3 regions of the Psychrobacillus sp. FSL H8-0487 genome follow, and region 2 is predicted to be linked to each of the others. Evidence: riboswitches for the same ligand, from Rfam matches in the RefSeq annotation. Region 2 holds a riboswitch; each other region holds the start of a gene.
What was found. A riboswitch is a leader RNA that binds a small molecule or an ion and turns the genes downstream of it on or off. The one in region 2 is predicted to bind cobalamin.
Positions count from the first base shown of each region.

Region 1: linked by a shared signal. The riboswitch ahead of MHI47_RS02955 (ABC transporter substrate-binding protein) and the one ahead of MHI47_RS17955 (hypothetical protein) in region 2 are both predicted to bind cobalamin.
Region 3: linked by a shared signal. The riboswitch ahead of MHI47_RS01080 (ribonucleoside-diphosphate reductase subunit alpha) and the one ahead of MHI47_RS17955 (hypothetical protein) in region 2 are both predicted to bind cobalamin.

Region 1 covers NZ_JBBOZA010000001.1:594,862-599,664, forward strand. Annotated here, with positions in the region: gene argS (arginine--tRNA ligase) at 1-436, shown strand, start outside; cobalamin riboswitch at 885-1,025, shown strand; gene MHI47_RS02955 (ABC transporter substrate-binding protein) at 1,148-2,101, shown strand; gene MHI47_RS02960 (FecCD family ABC transporter permease) at 2,106-3,089, shown strand; gene MHI47_RS02965 (adenosylcobinamide amidohydrolase) at 3,094-4,566, shown strand; gene cbiB (adenosylcobinamide-phosphate synthase CbiB) at 4,566-4,803, shown strand, end outside.
Region 2 covers NZ_JBBOZA010000001.1:3,521,381-3,526,183, forward strand. Annotated here, with positions in the region: gene MHI47_RS17935 (DUF2339 domain-containing protein) at 1-420, opposite strand, end outside; gene MHI47_RS17940 (NUDIX hydrolase) at 576-965, shown strand; gene MHI47_RS17945 (AraC family transcriptional regulator) at 1,041-1,904, shown strand; gene MHI47_RS17950 (ABC transporter substrate-binding protein) at 2,015-2,959, opposite strand; gene MHI47_RS17955 (hypothetical protein) at 2,964-3,503, opposite strand; cobalamin riboswitch at 3,673-3,860, opposite strand; gene MHI47_RS17960 (VanZ family protein) at 3,954-4,424, shown strand; gene MHI47_RS17965 (nucleotide pyrophosphohydrolase) at 4,429-4,755, opposite strand; gene MHI47_RS17970 (class I SAM-dependent methyltransferase) at 4,757-4,803, opposite strand, start outside.
Region 3 covers NZ_JBBOZA010000001.1:204,384-209,186, forward strand. Annotated here, with positions in the region: gene MHI47_RS01065 (DedA family protein) at 1-49, shown strand, start outside; gene MHI47_RS01070 (undecaprenyl-diphosphate phosphatase) at 59-886, shown strand; gene MHI47_RS01075 (general stress protein) at 1,217-1,654, shown strand; cobalamin riboswitch at 1,831-2,008, shown strand; gene MHI47_RS01080 (ribonucleoside-diphosphate reductase subunit alpha) at 2,195-4,420, shown strand; gene MHI47_RS01085 (flavodoxin) at 4,420-4,803, shown strand, end outside.

The DNA of each region.
Region 1 (4,803 bases), 2.9 Mb from region 2:
GCGTTCAGGTGACTCACATATGGATTTCGATTTAGACTTAGCTGTTTCTCAATCCAATGAAAACCCAGTATTTTACGCTCAATATGCACACGCACGTATTTGTTCGATTTTACGATCAGCAGAAACGCAAGGAATGAAAGTATCGACTGATTCACTTGAGTTATTGCAAAGTGAAAAAGAATTAGACTTACTTAAAAAAATTGGTGACTTCCCACAGATAGTTGCAGATGCTGCAAAACTTCGTGCTCCTCACCGTATTGCAATCTATATCCAAGAACTAGCAACGACTTTCCATAGCTTCTATAACGCAGACAAAGTATTAAATGCGGATAATCTTCCTCAAACAGAAGCTCGTCTGGCACTAGTAACTGCTGCGCGAGAAACAATTGCAAATGCCTTACGTTTACTAGGTGTATCTGCTCCAGAACAAATGTAAATAGAAAACCCTCGACTTCGGTCGAGGGTTTTTGTAATTCTGCTTCGAATAAAGAGAGTAAATTTGGAGAAAATATCCTCATAGCCTCCAACAGCAAATAAACAGGGCACGTCGGCAAGTAGTATTTCCAACTTAAGCGCCAGTAAAAGTCGACTGAGAGTGAGTAAACAACAATCGAACGCAAGTAACCACTTATAAGAGAGAGATGAGCATCTATACGAGAGTAATCGAAGCCTACACGAGAGTGTATCTGTCCTATACGAGATTGACCCATCTATATGAGAGAGCTTATGATCTATACGAGAGAGATTTCAATCTATACGAGAGCAACATCGTCATGTAAAAGAGAGTCTCCCACTATCCACCAGTAAAAAGGTCAGACAACGCTTCACTCAAAACGAAGTCGACAGTTGTATAAAATAAGGTATAATGAAGGCAAAGCAATATGAATAATTTAATGCATAGAGGTGCTCTCGCAATGGATTGCTGGAGTTAAAAGGGAAGCTGGTTAAAGTCCAGCACGGTCCCGCCACTGTAAGTGATAGAACATATCACGAGTCAGAAAACCTGCCTATATGCTTTGCACCCGTTACCTACGAGGATAGGTTTGGTGTAGATCTGGCTCGTTGTGACTTCGCGCAGGTTTATACCTATCTATCTCTCATCATAGGATGGGAGATTTTTTATTGTCTAAATTAGGAGGAATGTAAAATGAAAAAACGATGGTTAATCGCTGTAATGGCGGTACTTTTATTAGTTGGATGCGCACAGGAAGAAACGAAAAAGGTAGAAAGTACTGAGACGGAGCAGTCGGCCAGTGAAAATATAGAATTCCCAATGACATTGACGGATGCCGTTGGAGAAGAAGTTACGTTAGAGGCAGCTCCGGAGAAAATCATCTCCATGATTCCTAGTAATACAGAGATCTTATTTGCACTTGGGTTGAATGAGGAAATTATAGGGGTAAACGATTTTGAAAGCTATCCAGAAGAGGCATTAGAGAAAGAAAAAATCGGTGGCATGGAGTTCAATGTGGAAAAAATCCTTTCGTTAGATCCGGACATTGTGTTTGCGCATGAATCGATTGTAGGAATGGCGGAAGCTGGACTGCAACAACTACGTGATTCGAATATTTTGGTGTATGTGGTGAGTGACGCTAAGGATTTTGATGAAACATATACAACTATTGAAGAAATGGGTCGAGCTACTGGGAAACTTAAAGAAGCCCAAAAAATTGTAGAAGACATGAAAGTAAAAGTAGAAGATATCCAACAAAAAGTACAAAAAGTAGAATCGAAGAAAACTGTATTTGTTGAAACTTCGGATGTTCCAGAAATTTATACAACAGGGAATGGAACGTTCATGCAAGAGATATTAAATATGTTGAATGCTACAAATATTATGGAGGATCAAGAAGGTTGGGTAAAAATTGATCCCGAAGAAATTGTAAGTCGTAACCCAGATGTAATGCTTATCACATACGATTACGTAGAAGGTATTGTAGAACAAGTGAAACAACGTGATGGATTTGATACAGTTACTGCTATTCAAAATGATGCAGTGATACAAGTAAATGAAGACACGACGAGCAGACAAGGTCCACGTTTAGTGGAAGGATTAGAAGAAGTTGCGAAAGCAATCTATCCGGAGGCTTTTAGTGAGTAAATCAATGATCGGTTACATCATGTCCATTTTTGTGCTTTTGTTAGCAATTTGGCTTGGTGTATCGGTCGGTTCTGTGAAGGTGCCGATCCAAACGTTATGGGATACGGGGGCCGATGCGATAGCGACCAATATCGTTTGGAAGATTCGTATGCCGCGAGTGGTACTAGCTGGTTTAGTAGGTGCATCTTTGGCGATTGCTGGTGCTGCATTTCAAAGTTTGCTTAAAAACCCGCTTGCTGACCCCTATACATTAGGAGTGTCGTCCGGTGCCTCGGTCGGTGCTGTGGCTACGCTCTTTTTCGGGATTTCCATACCGTTTTTAGGGATATTTACATTACCTGTCTTTAGTATGGTTGGTGCGTTAGTGACAATGCTATTAGTTATTTCATTCGCCAAGCTAGTAGATCGTGGGATGAAAATGGAGACGATTATTTTAACAGGAATTATTTTTAGTTCCTTTTTGGGATCTGTAATTTCGTTAATGATTGCTTTAACTGGTGAAGAGTTGCGTCAAATTATTGGGTGGTTGCTCGGCAGTGTGTCGATGCGAGGCTGGAGCTTTGTGCAGATGGCCTTACCTTTTGTTATTATCGGAACGTTTTTATTGTGGATAAACAGAAGAGAGCTTAATGCCATGCTGTTTGGGGAAGAACGTGCCAAGCACTTAGGAGTAGATGTGAAAAAGCGCAAAATGATGATACTTATTGGTGGGTCTATGCTAACTGGTACGGCCGTTTCTGTGTCAGGGACGATTGGCTTTGTAGGACTAGTTGTGCCACATATGACTAGGCTTTTATTTGGCTCGGATAATCGCCATGTATTACCATTGAGCTTTATAAACGGGGCTTCGCTTTTAATCATCTGTGATCTGGTATCTCGTACGATTATTTCACCGACTGAGTTACCAATTGGTGTTATTACAGCATTTATCGGAGCACCTGTGTTTGCATTTATATTCTTTAAACAACGTAAAAAAGGAGGCGTTTAACACCATGCTAGAGATAAAAAATGTTTCAGGTGGTTACGACGAAAAGCTAGTTGTCCAAAACGTCTCCTTTCAAGTGAAAAAGGGAGAAATGCTAGGCATATTAGGACCGAACGGAAGTGGTAAATCTACCTTACTAAAATTGATAAGTGGCATTTTACCAATGAAATCAGGAGAAGTCCTTATTGAAGATAAAACACTTCAATCCTTTGCTTCTAAAGAGCTCGCAAAAAAAATGGCAGTACTTCCACAATTACATAGTCAGGCTTTTTCTCATACGGTTCGGGATACTGTTTCACTCGGACGTTACCCCCACCAAAGCGGCTGGTTTTCTAGTTGGTCTAACGAGGATGAAGCGGCGGTTCAAGCTGCGATGAAGCTAACGGCCATCCAAAGATATGAGCATCAGCTGTTGGAACTGCTGTCAGGAGGGGAACAACAACGAGTATTTGTAGCTCAGGCCCTTGCACAGCAAGCACCTATACTCCTGCTGGATGAACCTACCAATCATCTAGATATTGCCCATCAAAAACAGTTACTCGATACTATAAAAACACAAACGATAGAAAATGAAATTACGGTTATTAGTATTTTTCATGATATAAATCTTGCCTCTTTATACTGTGATCGCCTCTTACTGATGGATCAGGGGCAGATAAAAGTAATCGGGGAACCACAGGAAGTAGTAAAGAAAAGTCTAGTGGAAGCAGTTTATGAAGCACGAGTAAGTACTACTTCACATCCAGAGCGTCCAAAACCTCAAGTGACCATTTTGCCAGACGTAATGGAACGTTATAAGGAGCGGATTATCAACGCTGAAAACTTCAAAGTAACGGAAGATTATGTCCTTTTTCAAGCAGAAATACAATTGAAGACATGGTCTTCTGCGGTCATTAATGCAGGAAGTGGCTGGTATAAAAACTTCGTCAATAGAAGAGTAGATGCTAGTTATGCTTGTGATAATGTACAAGAAGAAATGCTCGTCTACTTGGCGAATAACGGATTTTCTGAAGCTGATACAGTAGGAATGATGACTGCGGTAAGGACAACGGATGCCGTCATCAAAGAGTATAAGACACCTTTTGGTAATATTATCATTATGGTGACTGCGGGAGTAGGGAATGCCGTGGACATTTCTAGAGCATATGAAGTAGAGATGCTTCCAGCAATAGGAACGATTAATACATGGGTAATTGTAAATGGGGAACTTTCGGACGAAGCTTTTATACAATCTGTTATTACAGCCACCGAAGCGAAAACAAAAGCTCTCGCATTTGAGCAAGTGAAGGATCCGCGAACGGGAACGATTGCCACTGGAACATCAACGGATAGTGTGTTAATAGCAGCAACACAAAAAGGGACGCATATTCCTTATGCAGGACCAATTACTGAAATAGGTAAGAAAATTGGACTTGGTGTGTATGAATGCACTGTGGAAGCTATTCAAGTTTACAAAAAAGCAAAAGGTTGGGAATCATAATGGGTCCGCATATTATAGCTATAGCAATTGGTTTGATACTAGACCGAATAATTGGAGATCCACCAAGTTGGCCACATCCCGTAAAGTTCATTGGAAAGCTCATCACGAAACTGACAGGCTGGTTGAATAAAGGAAGAGCTCGCAAAGCAAAAGGAGTTTTACTCGTTATTATAGTCGTTGGCATTACCTTCTTCGCCACTTTAGCTATTCTAATAGGTGCCTATTCCGTTCATATAT
Region 2 (4,803 bases):
ATCATATAGTTGATGCATTGCAAAAGTGGTCAACATTAGGATCGGAATAGACCCACCAAGAAGCATATGCCCTAAATTCTTGCGACCTTTATTAATTTGCCATATACCTAACACGATTAATGCAAAACCAACAATGTACCCAATAATTACTTTTACGATTGGTTGTAAAAAGCCATAATCCGACACTGCTTTGAATCCCCAAATTACTCCCATTATAAATACGATAATAAATAAAGGGGGAAGTATTTTCTGAAAGATTAACACATCCCATTCCACAGGTTCCTTCGCTTGTTCTTGTTGTTGAATGACAGGTCGATGAGGTGGTGAGGTAGATGGTTTAATATGTATTTGGTCTTCTAAAAATAGAATCCGTTTCTCTAACTCCTCTATTCTCTTTTCAAGAAGTTCGCTCTTCTCCATTCAATCCCTCCTTTTTGAATAATATGTTCTACTCATACTATTAGACAAACATTCAAAATATCCTTTAAACAAAAACCCACTCTTCCATACCTCTTCTTTGTCTTCTTTCATATATAATATAAAATAACTTAATCTTTATAGGATGGTGAGAAAAAATGAGAGATCGTGGAGCAACTATCATTATTGAAAACGGACGAGTAGCACTCATTAAGCGCACGAAACCTCATATGACTTATTATGTATTTCCTGGTGGGGGATTAGAAAAAGGCGAAACTCCAGAGCAAGCAGCGATCCGGGAAACATTTGAAGAAATTGGGGTACATGTAAGAATCCAGCGCCCCTTTAAAATTATTGAACAAAGCGGCACTCAACATTTTTTCCTAGCAGATATAATTGGAGGGAAATTTGGACCAGGTATTGGAGAAGAGTATACGGATCCTTCTCCTCATAGGGGTGGCTATGAACCAATATGGTTGGATGTTAAAGAGCTTTCCTCTTTGGATGTTCGTCCTAAAGAAATTATCGAGCTAATTACAGAAGAATAGGCAGTCCCATAAAAGCACAAAATGACAGGATTGCCTCTATGTATTCCACTAAGATACATATAAGGAGTGAAGTCAATGGGGTGGGTAGAGTCGATTCAACAGGCCATAAGCTATATAGAGGATCATTTACTAGAGGATTTATCTATGGAACAAATTGCTAAGGAAGCTAATTCTTCTGCTTTTCATTTTCAACGGACGTTTTCCATCTTAACGGATATGTCCCTAGGAGACTATATTCGAAGAAGACGACTAACTTTAGCTGCACAAGAACTGCTTAATACGGACAATAAAATAATTGACGTCTCCTACAAATACGGCTACGACACTCCTGAATCATTCACAAAAGCGTTCCGTAAACAACACGGAATTACGCCTAGTGAAGCAAGAAAAAATATAGGGAAAATAAATTCCTATAACCGCTTGATCATTCAGGTAAATTTAAAGGGGGCAGAACCAATGAAGTATAAAATTGTCGAAAAAGAAAGCTTTCAAGCTGTTGGAGTGAAAAGAAAATATAACTGTAAGAATGGAGAAAATACACAGGGTATTCCTTTGTTTTGGAATGATGTACATGCAGATGGAACAAATGATTTATTATTTCAATTAAACAACGGAGACATTGAGGGTGTACTCGGTGTTTGTGTTGCAGACGCAGCTTATCGAGAGAATAGCTTAATTGATTATTGGATTGCAACAGATTATGCAGGTGAAGTACCGGAAAACTTATCAGCTATTACAATCCCTGCTTCTAAATGGGTTGTATTTGAGGTGCACGGTCCGATGCCAGATGCTATGCAAAATACCTGGAAACAAATATATGCGGAGTGGTTCCCCTCTAATCCATATGAACCCGCAGGGACACCGGAGCTAGAAGTGTATTCCGATGATGATCCTTCTAGCGAAAACTGCTATTCAGAAATTTGGATACCGATTAAATAATAGGAACGATCTGCAGAGCACAAGTACTACTTAGTGAGTCATGTAGCAGTATACTTTTTTCAATATAAAACCCAAAAAGCCTCATCCTAAATTAGGACGAGGCTTTAAGTTTATTGAAATAATTCAGGATACACTGTTTTAGCAATCAATTCTACTGCTTCACCAATACGAGGCCCTGGTCGAGAAATAACGTCACCATCTACTAAAAAGACTGAATCGTTTTGTACGGCTTGTATTTTGTCCCACCCTGCACGAGATTTAATCTCTCCAGGTGCATCATCTAAATAATTTGCAGTTGTTAAAATAATTTCTGGGTTTTTGACCGTAACATCTTCCTCTGACACACTGATCCAACCTTCTTGATCGCTAAATACATTGTCGACCGATGCTGCTGCTAAAATTTCTTGTTGGAATGTTTTACTACCAGTTGTATAAATATCTGGAGATGGGCTAATTTCATAATATACCTTTTTTAATGGGGTAGCAGATTTTACTCTTTCTTGAACTCCTTGAATAGTATCCTGAATAGAAGAAATAACTTCTTGCCCTTTTTCTTCAATGCCCATTACGGTAGCCAACTGCTCGATATCTCCGTATACATCTTCAAAAGAAGTTGCAGACTCAATTACAAAGACTTTTAATCCGGTATCTTCCAGAAGTTGCAATGCTTCTTCTTGGCCAATTGTATACGCTATTACTACATCTGGGTTCAGTTCTGTAATTCTTTCCGCATTAAATGCAACTGAATCAGATACTCGCTCTATTTCGAGTGCTTCTGCAGGATATGTATCATAATCTGTTGCTCCTACAATTTTATCGCCTACACCTAAAGCAAAAAGAATCTCTGTATTGCTCGGTTGAAGAGAAACAATCGTTTCGGGTACTTCTTCAAATGTAATTTCATTTCCTACATCATCAGTTACTGTGTACTCTTTTACTTCTTCTACTACTTCCTCTTGTTTTTCCACAGTTGTCTTCTCTTCCGCAGAACACCCTACAAGCAAGAATGAAAATAGCAGCACCGACAACCAATTAAATAAATAATCTTTCTTCATAGTATTATTCCTCCAGTTGTTTCTTTTTTCTCATTGGATATGATTTACTGACAAATTGAATTTCTTCCACTCCATGATGTTTGTTCACATAAACTGCCATCGCAAACAACACATTTGCTAATAACTGTGCATAGTCAAACAAAATCTCAGGAATTTCTCTTTCTAACGAAACTTTATGAAGAGCTCTAACTGACTTTTTTGCTTCACTTCTACAAACATGTAATTCACAAGCTGCAGTCGTACCCTGTGGTAGTACAAATATATCTACTCTACCCTTTACTTCCTCTACATAGAAATCGTACATATTACTTAGAATTTGTAAATCGCCTTCTGTAATGGCAATCTTCCCTCGAACAGACCCGTTTAAATGGTATGCCATTGGTGCCAAATACATCAGATCCTCGTAAATCTTTGGTATATCCTTTGTCAAAGAAGCTGCTAATCCAATACGAGTAGTCAACGAATCTGTACGGATTTCAAAATCTACAGTAGAAGGTGTTTCACGCATGAACGGATAGCAAATATAGCGAATATCTTTTTTCATTACTTCTCCTCATTTCCTTTTATTGGTGAATTTTCAAGCATATAACACTTTGTTAGTTAACAGCACAAAAAAAACGCCACCCAAATAAGGGCGGCGTGATACCTATTTAACGATAAAAAAACAGAAAAATAGAAACGTGCCGTACAATCCCTTAACTTCCGAAGAGTATCTATACGTTCAAGAAAAGGCTGGTCTCCTGGCTTATGCATCAATTTACTCTAAGAACCTTCCCATTGACTAGTCAACAGTGGTATTTTTCTTATTTCATCAGCATTTACAGTTGCGGAAACAGCTTCGGATTTTAACCGAATTCCCAAATTAAGCTAACAAGTTAGCACCTTTTCCCTGCGAAAATTATTCACTTACAATTAGTTTACCATAGCCATCTCCCTAGCAGGCACAATAATTTTCACGCATGTAAACTCACCAGTTTTGTGCTAATGTCAGTATATGAAAAAACTTATCCCGCTTTTAATATTACTTGTTATTGTATTTTTGGCATCAGGGCAGCCAGCTGAACAGCAATCTATGCAAGATGTCTTAAAAGCATGGCTTCCTAACAAACCATTAGAATCTTTTCTTCGTATTTTTCAAGTTCCATACTGGGGCATTCTCGTTTCTGTGGAAGAGCGTGGCTACTATGCTTTTGTAGAATTTTTGATAAGAAAAGGTACCCATTTTGTTTATTTTGGAATCATTGCTTTAGCCATTTATATTGCGTTACCTCCATTTAAGTATCGTAAAATTACAACAGTTGTGATCACTATGCTTCTTGCTGTTGCCGATGAATTTCGACAATCTTTCACAAGTGGTCGTACAGCTTCTCTTCAAGATGTCTTGTTGGATACAACTGGGGCTATTACTGCGCTATTATTAATGTCATTTTTTCAATGGTTCCAACAAAAAAACGTTGACCGATAAAGAGTCAACGTTTTTCACTTGTAAGTACAGTGTTGTCTTCAGGTAATGGATATTTCAAAGCATTTTTCTTCATTTTTTGCTGTGCAGCCTCTATTAAATCAATTCCGAGCACATCAGCAAATTGCAAAAGATAAATAAATACATCTGCTACTTCGTCAGCAATTGCCTGCTTGTCTTTTTTTATCGCATCCTCTGCAGTAACCCATTGGAAATGCTCTAATAACTCACTTGCTTCTAATGATACTGAAATAGCTAGACTACGAGCATCGTGATTTCCTCCCCAACCTCGTTCGTCCCGGAATCTCTTTATTTCTTCTGTTAACTCTTTCATTTTATTCTCCTATTCTTGCTGTGAATGCGTATGTGTTCAGTGATGTGT
Region 3 (4,803 bases), 3.3 Mb from region 2:
TATTTGTGGTATTGCATTTCTGATTTGGTACTTTAAAAAACGAGATTAAGGAGATTTTATGGAAATTTTAGAGTTATTAAAAGCACTTATACTTGGATTTGTAGAAGGAATGACAGAGTTTGCACCGGTATCGTCTACGGGACATATGATTATTGTCGATGATATGTGGTTGAAGACGGAAGATTTTTTAGGGAAATATTCTGCTAATACATTTAAAATTGTTGTTCAATTGGGTTCTATTTTAGCGGTAGTAGTAGTGATGTGGAAGCGATTATTCAGTTTAGTCGGCTTGTATAAAATTGATACAGAAGAATCGAGTAAACAGTTCAACTTGCTTCATGTTATTGTTGGGATTATTCCAGCGGGAGTATTGGGAGTTCTATTAGAAGATTTTATCGATAAGAATTTATTTGGTGTAGAAACCGTAATATTTAGTCTTATAGCGGGTTCTATTTTAATGATTATTGCAGATAAATTTGGACCGAAAAATCCTTCTATCGTAAGTCTAGATCAAATTACATATGCACAAGCTTTCAAAGTAGGTTTAGTACAATGTCTTTCGTTATGGCCGGGGTTCTCACGTTCAGGTGCTACCATTTCTGGTGGTGTATTATTCGGGATGAATCATAAAACAGCAGCAGACTTCACATTCATCATGGCTGTTCCGATTATGGCTGGAGCAAGTTTGATATCTGTTTTGAAAAACTGGGAAGATATTGATATGAACCACTTGAGTTTTTATATAGTAGGATTTATTAGTGCATTTGTTTTTGCACTTATTTCTATTAAGTTCTTCTTGAAATTAATTTCACGTGTTAAATTAATGCCGTTCGCAATTTATCGCATTATTTTAGCAGTGGTTCTTGCAGTTATCGTATTTCTTTAAATAAGTTGGCGAATTTTATTAAGTAGTTCGTGAGTGGGACAAAACAATAGGGAAAAAGCATTGCCTCTGGCAGTGCTTTTTTTGAGTGGATTTGATATGGACTACTTAGTGAAATAAGAAAAGCACGTCTCTCTTTAAAAGAAAGAATTTGTTAAGGGAAAAGGATGAATATTGGATAATGATTGTCCCTACTACTGGATATTTATGTTGAAATAAAAGATTGTGAACGTGTTCACTTAAATTATATAGGGATTGAAGCTTTAAGGTGTCTAGAAGAACTAAAGATCGGGTAAAGAATACATAGGAAAAGCAATCAGGAGGTAATTTTTAATGAAGAATCATATTGTTGGCGTATACGAAAATGAACAACAAGCGGCTGAAGTTGTGGAAGATTTAAAAGCGAAGGGCTATACAACCGAAGAAATTTCAGTTATTGCTAAAAATATAAATGAAACATCTGAAATCACACAGGAATTAAAACCCTCCACAAAGGATGGAGCAATTGTTGGAGCTGTAACTGGAGGAGCAATTGGAATTGCAGGGGTGATAGCAGGGTTATCCACTATATTAATCCCAGGGTTTGGAGCTGTGTTGGCTGCAGGTCCAATTATTACAACAATTGGAGGAGCAGTAGTAGGAGCCAACTCTGGTTCTGGAGGATTAAAACATGCTCTTATGGAAATTGGAGTTCCAGATAATGAAGCTGAAATCTATTCGAATGAAGCACAGGATGGTAAAATCCTGGTATTTCTTCACCCTAAAGAGTGAGGGTGGATTGAATGGTCAAATGTAATGTTTGCAAAAATAATATCAAGTGATTTTAGCTAAAAATCGCTGAATCACTTGATGTATTAGTTACCCTAGAGAATTGACAGCTTGAATTAGGAGTTGCTCAGTTAAACACAATATGTTAGATTATATAAATGAACTAAACACAATATATAGTATGTTAACGATGAAAAGGTACCTTTATGGTTTAAAAGGGAATTCGGTAAAATGCCGAAGCTGTCCCCGCAACTGTAAGTGTGGACGACTGTTGAATAGCCACTGCGAGTGATCGTGGGAAGGACAACAGAAGGATGAAACACGAGCCAGTAGACCTGCCTTTTCATCGGTAAGCAACACTTTCTTCGGGGGTTGAGAGGTGGGAGCGAAGGCCTCTATCTCGAATGATTGATATGTCTTGTTGTATCCTACACTTTTAATTTTGAGCGATGTCTCAGCCGAAGATGGCTGTGTCATCGCTTTTTTTGTTTTGGAGGGAAGTGCCACATAACTGTAACCGTTTAAAAAATAGGAGGAATTCAAATGACAATAATCTCAAACACAACGAAACAAGAAGTCCTACATAATCTAACAAAAGAATTTGGGGAGGAAAAAATTACTCCTCTTATAAAAACACATGAAAGATGGATGCAAAAACACCCGGAAGGTACAATAGCTGCTTGGTCGAAGTCAATGTCACTAGAAGCATTAAGTTTTCTAGATGAACAAGAAACGTACTGGACCTTTGTAGCAGCAAGAGTTCATTTAGCGCAGGTGTATGAACAAGTAGCTGAGAGAAGAAACACAACTGTGGATGCAGTGTACACAAAGTTTGCTAGTAATGTTCAACTGTTAAGTGATAAAGGTATTTACGATAAACGTCTTAAACAAGCATACTCACTACAAGAACTAGAGCAGCTATCTGAAATCCTCGTACAGGAAAGAGATTATTTATTTACTTATATCGGTTTAAAAACACTATTGGATCGCTATGTAGCGAAGGACTTTGATAAAACAATAGTCGAACTTCCTCAGGAACGTTGGCTTATTATTGCAATGACACTGATGAAGGATGAGCAAGAAAATCGCTTAGAGAAAGTAAAAGAATCCTATTGGGCGATGAGCAACCTATATATGACAGTAGCAACACCAACACTATCTAATGCAGGTAAGCCTCATGGACAGCTCTCTAGCTGCTTTATCGATACGGTAGACGATAGCCTTCAAGGAATCTACGATAGCAATACGGACGTTGCAACCCTATCCAAATTTGGCGGGGGTATAGGTGTGTATATGGGCAAAGTGCGTAGCCGTGGATCTTCTATTAGAGGTTTTGTTGGTGCTTCCAGTGGTGTGCTTCCTTGGATTAAACAACTTAATAATACAGCAGTAAGTGTTGATCAGCTTGGGCAACGCCAAGGGGCAGTAGCTGTGTATTTAGATGTTTGGCATAAAGATATATTTACATTTTTAGATTTACGTTTAAATAACGGTGATGAACGACTACGAGCGCACGATATTTTTACTGGTGTATGTTTGCCCGATTTATTCATGGAGAAAGTCGATGCTAGAGAGGAATGGCATTTATTTGACCCTCATGAAGTTCGTCAGCTAAAAGGCTACTCATTGGAGGACTTTTATGATGAAAAACGTGGCGATGGATCATTCCGCCAAAAGTACGAGGAATGCGTTAGCGATCATCGCTTGTCTCGTGAAACTGTTCCCGCTATTGACTTGATGAAGCGAATTATGCGTTCTCAGCTAGAGACAGGAGTACCGTTTATGTTTTACCGCGATGAAGTCAATCGCAGCAACCCTAACAAGCATGCAGGGATGATTTATAGTAGTAATCTTTGTACGGAAATTTTCCAAAATCAAAGTGCAACTACATTTGAGTCGATTCAAATTGAAGACGATATCATTGTCACTCGTCGTAAACCAGGGGATTTTGTCGTATGTAATCTGTCGTCTATAAACTTAGGGAATGCAGTTCCGGCAGATGTATTAGAAAAGCTTATAAAAATTCAGGTTCGGATGCTCGACAATGTGATTGATCTTAATATGATTCCAGTTCCTCAGGCGGAACGTACAAATTCTAGGTACAGAGGGATTGGACTTGGTACATTTGGATGGCATCATTTACTTGCACTAAAGAGTATTCGCTGGGAGTCTGATGAAGCGGTTGAGCTTGCGGATTCATTGTATGAAAAAATTGCATACTTAACGATTAAAGCTTCTGCGGAACTTGCGAAGGAAAAAGGAGCATATCCATTATTTGAAGGGTCAGATTGGCAAACAGGAGTTTATTTTGACAATCGTCAATACGACAGCGAATCATGGAATGAATTACGTGAGCAAGTAAGTCAAAGTGGGATACGGAACGGATATTTAATGGCAGTTGCTCCGAACTCTTCAACATCGATCATAGCTGGAAGTACTGCAAGCATAGATCCTATATTCCAGAAGTCATACTCGGAAGAGAAGAAGGATTATAAAATTCCGGTCACTGTACCAGATTTGAATTCTGAGACTACATGGTATTACAAATCAGCGTATTTCATCGATCAGCATTGGACGCTTAAACAAAACGCTGCACGCGGGCGTCATATCGACCAAGGAGTTTCATTAAACCTATATGTGCAAAACACAATCAAAGCAAAAGAATTATTAGATTTACATCTAGATGCATGGAATAGCGGGTTGAAAACAACTTATTATGTGCGTTCCACTTCAGTTGAATTAGTAGATTGTGACTCTTGTTCAAGCTAATGAAAGCGATCATTTGCTATTTAAGCTATAGCGGTAATACCGAGGAAGTAGCGGATCTATTGAAGAAGCAATTGGAAGCCGGCAACTTTGAAATAGATATGTATAGTGTTGGCTATGGAGCAGTACCAAATTTGTTTGAATATAACCTTATTTTTCTCGGAACTTTTACTTGGGATAAGGGAAGCACGCCCGAGGAAATGAGGGACTTTGCAAGAGAAGTTGGTGACAAGCCTAACAATGTCTATATCTTTGGGACTGGGGACACACAGTTTGGTGGAGATGATTTGTTTTGTAATGCTGTAAACAAATTAGCTCGTTTCTATAACAGTGATTATCCGGGTTTGAAAATTGAGCAATCACCGAGAGGCAGCCAGGAGAGGCTG